Regions from separate parts of the Streptomyces sp. NPDC012835 genome, predicted to be linked through region 3. Evidence: riboswitches for the same ligand, from Rfam matches in the RefSeq annotation. Region 3 holds a riboswitch; each other region holds the start of a gene.
What was found. Region 3 has a riboswitch for cyclic di-AMP ahead of ACFY6S_RS14795 (NlpC/P60 family protein). Riboswitches for the same ligand answer to the same signal wherever they lie in the genome.
Positions count from the first base shown of each region.

Region 1: linked by a shared signal. The riboswitch ahead of ACFY6S_RS21470 (M23 family metallopeptidase) and the one ahead of ACFY6S_RS14795 (NlpC/P60 family protein) in region 3 are both predicted to bind cyclic di-AMP.
Region 2: linked by a shared signal. The riboswitch ahead of ACFY6S_RS06655 (transglycosylase SLT domain-containing protein) and the one ahead of ACFY6S_RS14795 (NlpC/P60 family protein) in region 3 are both predicted to bind cyclic di-AMP.

Region 1 is NZ_JBIBBW010000005.1:18,831-22,048, reverse strand. It holds gene ACFY6S_RS21475 (PP2C family protein-serine/threonine phosphatase) at 1-718, shown strand, start outside; cyclic di-AMP (ydaO/yuaA leader) riboswitch at 1,037-1,193, shown strand; gene ACFY6S_RS21470 (M23 family metallopeptidase) at 1,205-2,272, shown strand; gene ACFY6S_RS21465 (aldo/keto reductase) at 2,394-3,218, shown strand, end outside.
Region 2 is NZ_JBIBBW010000001.1:1,623,285-1,626,502, reverse strand. It holds gene ACFY6S_RS06660 (pPIWI_RE module domain-containing protein) at 1-380, shown strand, start outside; cyclic di-AMP (ydaO/yuaA leader) riboswitch at 1,269-1,455, shown strand; gene ACFY6S_RS06655 (transglycosylase SLT domain-containing protein) at 1,460-2,254, shown strand; gene ACFY6S_RS06650 (nitrilase-related carbon-nitrogen hydrolase) at 2,342-3,218, opposite strand, start outside.
Region 3 is NZ_JBIBBW010000003.1:335,452-338,669, reverse strand. It holds gene ACFY6S_RS14800 (LysR family transcriptional regulator) at 1-328, shown strand, start outside; gene ACFY6S_RS14795 (NlpC/P60 family protein) at 448-1,740, opposite strand; cyclic di-AMP (ydaO/yuaA leader) riboswitch at 1,739-1,914, opposite strand; gene pcrA (DNA helicase PcrA) at 2,247-3,218, shown strand, end outside.

The DNA.
Region 1 (3,218 bases), on a different contig from region 3:
GCGGATAGCCGCGCGGTACGAGGCGGCGCAGGAGGGCGCCTTCATCGGCGGTGACCTGTTCGCCGTACAGGACACGCCCTACGGGGTGCGGCTGGTGGTCGGAGACGTACGGGGGAAGGGGCTGGAGGCGGTCGAGGCGGTCGCCGTGCTCATCGGCGCCTTCCGCGAGGCCGCCGAGCAGGAGGCGTCGCTGGAGGGGGTGGCGCGGCGGCTGGAGCGCGCGCTGCTGCGCGAGGGGACACGGCGGGCCGGGGTCGATGTCTTCGAGGGGTTCACCACGGCCGTGCTCGCCGAGATCCCGCACGGTGAGGCCGTGGTGCGGCTGCTCAACCGGGGGCACCCCGAACCGCTGATCATGCTCGGGGACGGGGGCGTACGGATTCTGGTCCCGAGCGATCCCGCGCTGCCCCTCGGGATGAGCGAGCTGGGCTCGTGGCCGGACCGCGCCGAGCAGAAGCCGTACCCCGACGGTGCGACGCTGCTCTTCTACACGGACGGGCTCACCGAGGCGCGCGACCGCGAGGGCGTCTTCTACGCCCCGCGCGACCGGCTGGACGGGCGGATCTTCCCGGGGCCCGACGAACTGCTCCAGGCGCTGATCGACGACGTACGGCTGCACACCGGCGGCGGGAGCCAGGACGACATGGCGCTGCTCGCGGTCAGCAGACCCTCGCCGACGCAGCCGGAGCGGCGCAGGACGATGCCGATCGTTCCGTGAGCGCGCCGCCCCCGCGTGGTCCTTCCGTGAGCGGGCGAGCGGCACCGGCGTGGCCGTTCCGTGAGCGGACGGGCCCCGTCGCGCGATCACCACGCTGTGTGATCGCCGGATGCCCCTCCGCATAACAGATGACACACCATCAGAAACGTGAAAGTGCCGGACGGCCGGTCAACTCGCCCGTTTGAGCGCTCTTGTGTCCCGGTGTGTCCGTTGCGAAGTTGTTAACGATCATCGGGAACAGCTTGGAATAACGCCCTGGTCTCTATTAACGTTCGATAACGCAGCGCGGTTGTCCCAGCCGTCGCCAGAGATGGCACCGTGCCGCACGCGCCGAATCCCGCGAGGGAACCGGGGAACCATCAATTGGGGTGAATCGGGAGCTTTCGCTGCCTTGCGCGGGCAGCGTGAACCCTCGTAGGAGACCTTCCTGCTCCGAACCCGTCAGCTAACCCGGTAGGCGAGAAGGAAGGAAAGGAGTGCGCCCCAGTGGCGTCCAACAAGCCTGCCCTCGAAGGGCCCGTAGCAACCGTCGCACCGGCTGACAATCTCCCCTACGGCCATGGCCTGGGCGAGAGCGGCGAGGCGGAGAGGTCCTGGGGTGAGTGGAACCCCACCGAGGAGACCGTCCGCCCCGTACGCGGCCGGCACCGCGTCGCCAAGCAGCGCGGACTCGCCCGCAGCTCCACGGTCCTCGGCGTGGGTGTCATCGCCGCCGTCGGCGCCGGAGGCATCGCCACGGCCCAGGACAAGCCCGCCGTCTCCATATCCCTGCCCGATGTCATCGCGGACAATCTCCCGGACGCCACATCCCTTCCGGGCATGGGGTCCTCCTCCACCGCCGAGCGGGACACCGCGTCGGAGGTTCTGGCGCAGGCGCCCCTCACCTCCGCCGGTCTGACGGCCGCGGACAGCGAGCAGGGCACCACCGCCGGCGAGGCGCTCCGCGCCCGTATCCTCCAGCAGGCCGAGCAGCAGCAGGCCGAGGCCGACGCCACCCAGAAGGCGGCCACCGAGACCGCCGCAGCGGTCGAGGCCGCCTCGCAGGCCAAGAAGCAGCAGACCGCGGCCGAGAAGGAAGCCGCGGAGGCGAAGGCGAAGGCCAAGGCGGAAGCCGAGGCCAAGGCGGAGGCGGAGCGCCTCGCCAAGCTGGCCGCCAGCTACGCCCTTCCCACCTCGTCGTACACGATCACCTCCACCTTCGGTCAGGCCGGCTCGCTCTGGTCCTCCGGCCAGCACACCGGCCTGGACTTCGCCGCCCCCACGGGCACGCCCGTCAAGGCCGTGCACAGCGGCACCGTCAAGTCGGCGGGCTGGTCGGGTTCGTACGGCTACCGCACCGTCCTGGAGCTGGATGACGGTACGGAGATCTGGTACGCCCACCAGTCCTCGATGACCGTCACGGCGGGCCAGAAGGTCTCCACCGGCGACGTCATCGGCCGGGTCGGCGCCACGGGCAATGTGACCGGGCCCCATCTGCACCTGGAGGTCCACACGGCCGGCGGCGCCGGTGTCGACCCGATGGCCTGGCTGCACGGCAAGGGCATCAACCCCTGACAACCCCGGCCGGTTCCGGGTCCGCTCCCCGGACCCGGCCCCCTCCCGCCCCGGGCCGATGCCGGTCTTCAGGACGTCGGGCCGGGGAATGGGACGGCCGCGTTCCGCGTTGGAACAACGCATGACTGAACTGCGTACGCTCGGAAAGTCCGACCTCCAGGTCTACCCGCTCAACCTCGGCGGCAATGTCTTCGGCTGGACCGCCGACGAGAAGGAGTCGTTCGCCGTACTCGACGGGTACACGGCAGTCGGCGGCAACTTCATCGACACCGCCGACACGTACACGTCCTGGATTCCGGGGCACCAGGGCGGTGAGTCGGAGTCCGTCCTCGCGAAGTGGTTCGCCGCGCGCGGTAACCGCTCCGACGTGGTCCTCGCCACCAAGGTCGGCGCGCACCCCCGGTACAAGGGGCTGTCGGCGGCCAACATCAAGGCCGCCGCCGAGGCGTCGCTGACCCGCCTGGGCACGGACTACATCGATCTCTACTACACGCACTACGACGACGAGTCCGTGCCCGTCGAGGAGATCATCACCGCTCTCGACCAGCTGGTGCGGGAGGGCAAGGTCCGCGCGATCGGCGCCTCCAACATCAGCGCCGAGCGGCTCAACGCCTCACTCGCCTTCTCCGAGCGCGCCGGGCTGGCGCGCTATGTGGCGCTCCAGCCGCACTACAACCTGGTCTCCCGCGACACCTACGAGGGCGAACTCCAGGACACCGTGGCCGCACACGGGCTCTCGGCGGTCCCGTACTACGGGCTCGCCGCAGGCTTCCTCACCGGGAAGTACCGGCCGGGCACGACCGTCGACAGCGCGCGGGCCGGCGGCGCGGCGAAGTATCTGGAGAGCGACCGGGGCGTGAAGGTCCTCGGCGCGCTCGACCGCGTCGCGCAGGCGCACGGCGCGGAACTCGCGACCGTCGCCCTGGCCTGGCTCGCGTCCCGGCCG
Region 2 (3,218 bases), on a different contig from region 3:
CGACCGCCACTCCGCACACGGCGGCGAAACTCCCCAAGGGACTGATGAAACTGGTGCCGACGGCCCGGGGACGAACAGCCCCCGGCAAGTCCGCCTGGAACCCCGGGCAACTCGAAGTGACCGTGCTCGGCTGTCTGTCGGAGAAAGCGCTGGCGGACGCGGGGCGCGAAGGGGAGACGCCCGACCGGCCGGCGGAGTGGGCGACGCTGACGCATCAGCTGCGCTACCACGACGATTACCCACCGCTGGCCCGCCCGCTCCCGCTGCACCTCGCGCGCCTGGCCGGCCAGTATGTGCTTCCCCTGGCCGCCGCGCGGGAAAGCCGGAGCGTGCGGCCCTGCCCCGCTGATCCGGTCGGTTCTGTCCCCGACTCCCGGTGAGCGGGCTGTCGAGGGCGCGCGCCCGGGACGGCCCGTAGGGGTGCTCGGATTCGACCTGCTCGCCCGGACCAGGCTGAGGGCACCCGTGCCGGGACACGTTGGACGCACCGGCGTGTCCGATTCGCGGGGCACGGGTGCCTTCGGAGCCACGGGGCGATGACCGAGCTCGTGGAGGTGGTGGCGCCGACTCGGTCGGTCGGCCCGGTCTCCCTGGCACCACAGGCGGTGAGGCAGTCGCGGCGGGGCTCGCCATTCTGGATCTTCTCAGTGGCGGCCTCGCGGCCCCATGTGCTTTGGCGACCGACTCGGCGCCGTGTACGGCGGCCTTGAGAGCGGACGGTCCGGTTCGGGTATTCCTGTTCAGCGGGCGCGATGCCGAAACGCGAACAGAGCCCGCATTCGCGCGGAGGCGCGCTGAATTCTGACGTCGCATCAAGCCGTCACTGCTGTGAATTGACGACACATCAGCGTGCCCTTTGTTCGTGTTGATCTTTTCTTGGGCAAAGGGGAGTGGAGGCCGAACTGTGGCGTCTCGGACGGGTGAATCCCGATCCGGAGTCGCTCGGGCGGCAGCTCGCCCCTTCGTAGAGCTTTTGGGTGTTTTGGTGCTCTTGTCCTTGGTGGCGATATGGGTGATATTCGTGCATCTTGTAGCCCTCTGGGTGGCGTTGTGGCGACAGAAGATCCACTCGAACCCGTGACATGTGTCACGTAGATGATCGTTTCATGGGTATGCCTTCTCGTTCACTTGGCCCACGGGAATGGAGAGTTGAAGCCCTTCGGGGCCGAAGAATATTTCTGATCTTCCCGGCTGCAATGGCCTCTCGGATTGCGTTGCGATTTCTGGACTTGTCTCTCCCGGGACTTCTCGCTTACGTTCTCGTCACTCCGGACAGAACGCCGAATCCTGCCGCTGCCCGGAATCCCACACCTACTCACGTACGGCAGGAGCGGGGGACCCAGGTAAGTCGCCGGTTCAGTGGTTGGACCGGCTCGGGGTGAAGTCGTCGTTGTGGCGGCCGGGCATCTCCTGCCCGAACCCGACAGCTCACCTCGCAGGCGACGGAGAGGAATGCGTCATGTCCGCAAAGGCCAAACACCGCCGTCCCAGAACCGGCCCGCTCGCTCGTGGTGTCGTCGCCGTGAGCGCGGGAGGCGCCGTGCTCGCGCTGCCGCTGCTGGCGGCCACCACCGCCCAGGCGGCGCCCGCGACCGGGCACGCCACCGCCGGGGCCGCGGCGTCGACCGCCGGGGTCACCCGGCAGGCGCCCCTGACGTACTCCGTCGTCGCCGGTGACTCGCTGTCCAAGATCGCGAAGGCGCACTCCCTGACCGGCGGCTGGAAGAAGCTCTACGAGGACAACCGGGGCGCCATCGGAAGCAACCCGTCCCGGATCGTCCCCGGCCTGAAGCTGACCCTCGGCTCCACCGCGAAGGCCACGACCGCGAAGGCCACGACCGCGAAGACCGCCACCGCGAAGACCGCGACGGCGAAGACCGCCACCGCCACGAAGACCGTCGCCAACGCCACGCCGGCCGCGCTGAAGACGTACTCCAACAACCTCGACGGTTGGATCCGCGAGTCGCTGGACGTCATGGCGACGCACGGCATTCCGGGCTCGTACGACGGGATCTACCGCAACGTCATGCGCGAGTCCTCCGGCAACCCGGCGGCCATCAACAACTGGGACTCCAACGCCGTCGCCGGTACCCCGTCCAAGGGGCTCCTCCAGGTGATCGACCCCACGTTCCAGGCGTACCACGTGCCCGGCACGTCGACGGACAGCTATGACCCGGTCGCCAACATCACCGCCGCGTGCAACTACGCCGCCGCCAGGTACGGCTCGATCGACAACGTGAACGGCCCCTACTGACGGCCGGCGCCTGACAGCCGCGGCCCGACAGCCGACGCCCGGCCCCTCATCGCACCCCGGCAGGACTCCGACAGGACTCCCGCAGGACTAACGGGCGGTTTCGTCCACCGCCAGGGTGAAGATGTCGGGCCGGGCGTAGTGCCCTGTCACATCCAGGTCGAACCGGCCCCTGGCGATGTCCCCCAGGTCCAGCTCGGCGGTGAGGATCCCCTCCCCGTCCCTGAGCGGTCCCGCCAGCACCTCGCCCAGCGGGGAGACGATGGTGCTGCCGCCGCCGATCAGCACGGTTTCCGGCGCGTCGCCCTGTACGGGGTGGACATCGGCCGGGAGGTCGGCGCGGCGCAGGTACTGGTTGGCGCTCAGCACGAAGCAGCGGCCCTCCAGGGCCACGTGGCGCATGGTGGCCTGCCAGTTCTCCCGGTCGTCCACCGTCGGCGCGCACCAGATGTCGACGCCCTTCGCGTACATCGCCGCGCGGAACAGCGGCATGTAGTTCTCCCAGCAGATCGCCGCGCCGAGCCGGGCGCGGCCCGTCCCCACCACCGGCATCGTGGAACCGTCGCCGGTGCCCCAGATCACCCGCTCGGCGGCCGTCGGCATCAGCTTGCGATGGTGGGAGACGAACCCCTCCGGGCCGAAGAACAACGCCACGCAGTGCAGTGTCGAACCGCTGCGCTCGACGGCCCCCACCACCGCGTGGCAGCCCAGCTCGCGCGTGAGCGCGGCCAGCTCCGCCGTCTCGGGGCCGGGGACGCCGATGGCCGACTCGGCGTAGCGGCGGAACAGCTCCCGCCCCTCCGGCGTGCGGCTGCCGACGGTGACACCGAAATCCAGCCCCTTCGGGTAGCCGCCTAGGAACGCCTCGGGCAGTACGACGACCTCGGCCCCCCGGCCGGCCGCCTCACGGATCAGGTCCCGGGCCCTGCCGAGATCGCCGGGTGTGTCGAAGAGTCGGGAGCCCGCC
Region 3 (3,218 bases):
CGCGGTCGTCGCCGGGCTGCGGACCCTGCTGGGGAAGGACTCCCCGGCGCTCTCCGGCGCGACCGTCGCGAGGGACATCCACACGATCATCGGTCTCGCCGCGTGCGGTGTGGGTGTCGGTCTGGGGCCCTCCCGGATGCTGGCGGCCCCACGACGGGGCACGTGGCTCTGCGAGGTGACCCCGCGCACGCCCCTGCCCGATCTGGTGCTGTCCTTCAGCGCCCGGGACCGTTCCCCGGCACTGAACGCCTTCCTCGACGTCATCCGTACGAACTGCCCCGATGTCGGTGCCGCACTCGACCACCGGCTCGGCCCACCGAGTGGCTGAGGGCCACTCTCCGGAGCGATTCTCAGCGGTCTGTCGCAGGCGCCAAGTTGACGACAGACCGCCGAGCATCCGGCAGATCAGCGAGCGGCCCCACACCAGGGCCGTTGCGGCAGCGGCGGTCAGGCCGGTCGCACGCTGCCGTGGATCGGCATGTAGTAGATCGATTCCTCGCGGACGTTCGCGCCCGGCTTGGGAGCGTGGATCATCATGCCGTCGCCGATGTAGATGCCCACGTGGCTGATGTCGTCGTAGAAGAAGACCAGGTCGCCCGGGAGCAGGCTGTCGGTCGCGACGCGGGTGCCGGTGTTCACCTGGTCCCAGGTGGTGCGCGGCAGCTCCACTCCGGCGACCTTCCACGCGGCCTGCGTCAGGCCCGAGCAGTCGTAGGAGCTGGGGCCCGAGGCGCCCCGGACGTACGGTTTGCCGATCTGCGCGCGGGCGAAGGCGAGCACCTTCGCGGCCTTGGTGGCGTACGTACTGGCCGACGCGGCGGGCGCGCCACCCGCGCCGCTGCCCGTACCGCCACCCGCGCCGCTGCCCGTACCGCCGGCCGTCGTGGTGCTCGTACCGCTGCCCGTGTCCGCGTCCGGCGTGCCCGCGTCCGTGGCGGCCGGGGACGCGGTTCCGGCGGCAGCCGAGGTGCGCTCCCGCAGGTCGCGCCGCTCCTGGCGCTCGCGCTCGGCGGCCCGCGCCGCGTCGCGGGCCGCCGACTTGGACTTCGCCTCCGCCTCGCGCCGGGCCTCGGCCTCTCTCCTGAGCTCCAGCGCGGCCAGCCGGGCCCGCTCCTCGGCGGTCAGCCGCGCCAGCAGGGTGCGTGCCTCGGCCAGCTTCTTCTGGACGGTCTCCTTGCTGGTGCGCAAGGAAGTCGGGGAGTCGGTGAGCGACTCCGGGCCCTCGGTGGCCCGCGCGCGCCGCTTCGCCAGGTCGGCCTGCTGGGACTGGAAGTCCGCGACGGCGCTCCGCTGCCGCCCGGCCGGCCGGTCCGTCACCTCTTTCTGCTCCAGGAACGGCCGCGGGCCGTCCGCGAACATCAGGGCGGCGGCCGGCGCGACGGTGCCCTCCCGGTACTGGGCGGCGGCGTACGAACCGAGCGTGCGGCGGGCCTCGTTCAGCTTGTCCGCGCTCTTGGCGACGTTGTCGCGCACCCGGTCGACCGTGCGCTTCTGCTTCGCCGTGCTCGCCTTCGCCTTGTCGTACTGCCGCGTCGCGCTCCCGGCCTGGCGGTACAGGTCGTCGACCTTCTTCCGCACCTCTTCCACCGAGGGGTTCGGTTCGGCCGGTGTGGCGTCCGCGTTCTGCGTCGACAGCAGCGTGACCGAGGCGAGGGCGGCCGTGGTGACCCCGACGGCGGGGGAGTTGGTGCGGACTCCGCTGCGGTTGCGCGGCTTGCGATGCGACGCCAAGGTCGGCATCTCCTTCCGTGGACCGCCTACCGGGTTAGCTGTCGGGTTCGGGCGGAACGGAAGGCTGCCCTACGGGCCTGATGCGTACGGGGGAGCGTACGGCCCGATTCACCCCGGTGGTGCAGAGTGGGTCCCCGGTTTCGAACTTCCCTGCGGGAAGGCCGAATTCGGCGCGGGCCGCCCGCTTGGCGTGGGTCGCCTGGGGGAGACGGGCTGCCTGATCGAGCACGCTAGCCAAGTTGTGCTGCTGATGTGAAGGTGGATGGTCGATATGCCCGAAACATTTTCGTGACCATTTACGGGAGTGAGGTGCGAGGCGGGGCAATGGAGGGTATAGCGTCACGCTCGGTGATCCCCTGATCGCCTGACCGTAGGTTCTGCGAGGAGACGGAGTCCACCGTGAGGCCGGGGAACCGGGGAAAGGGCGCCCGCACGGGTCGGTGACGGTCCGGCTACGGGGAGACTTCGGAAGGCGGGCGCGGGCTGTCAGTGCGGCGGCCTAGACTCGGAAAGCGATGAGCAGCCTCTTTGACGACAGTTTCCTGGCGGACCTCCAGCCCTCCGGCGACGAACACCCGCCGCCGCCCGAGGAGCCGGACGACCATGCCCCGGAGCAGGTGCCCGACGACCTCTTCGGGGGCGCGTTCGACGCGCCCCCGGCCCGGGACCCGTACCACCGCGACGGTGCCCCGCGCACGGTCGTCGACCCCGCCGCGCTGCTCGACGGGCTGAACGACGAGCAGCGCGCCGCCGTCGTGCACACCGGATCGCCCCTGCTCATCGTGGCCGGGGCCGGATCCGGCAAGACCCGCGTCCTGACCCACCGGATCGCGCACCTGCTGGGGACCCGCGGCGTCCACCCCGGGCAGATACTGGCGATCACTTTCACCAACAAGGCCGCCGGCGAGATGAAGGAGCGCGTCGGACAGCTCGTCGGCCCGCGCGCCAACGCCATGTGGGTCATGACCTTCCACAGCGCCTGCGTGCGGATTCTGCGCCGCGAGTCGAAGAAGCTCGGCTTCACCTCGTCCTTCTCGATCTACGACGCCGCCGACTCCAAGCGCCTGATGGCCCTCGTCTGCCGCGATCTGGACCTCGACCCCAAGCGCTACCCGCCCAAGTCCTTCAGCGCCAAGATCTCGAACCTGAAGAACGAGCTGATCGACGAGGAGACCTTCGCCGGCCAGGCGGCCGACGGCTTCGAGAAGATGCTCGCCGAGGCGTACCGGATGTACCAGGCGCGGCTGCGCGAGGCCAATGCCCTGGACTTCGACGACATCATCATGACCACGGTCCATCTGCTCCAGGCGTTCCCCGACGTCGCCGAGCACTACCGGCTGCGCTTCCGCCATGTCCTGGTGGACGAGTACCAGGACACCAACCACGCTCAGTACACGCTCGTACGCGAGCTGGTGGGCCCCTCGGGCGAGGGAAGCCACCCGGCCGAGCTGTGCGTGGTCGGGGACGCCGACCAGTCGATCTACGCC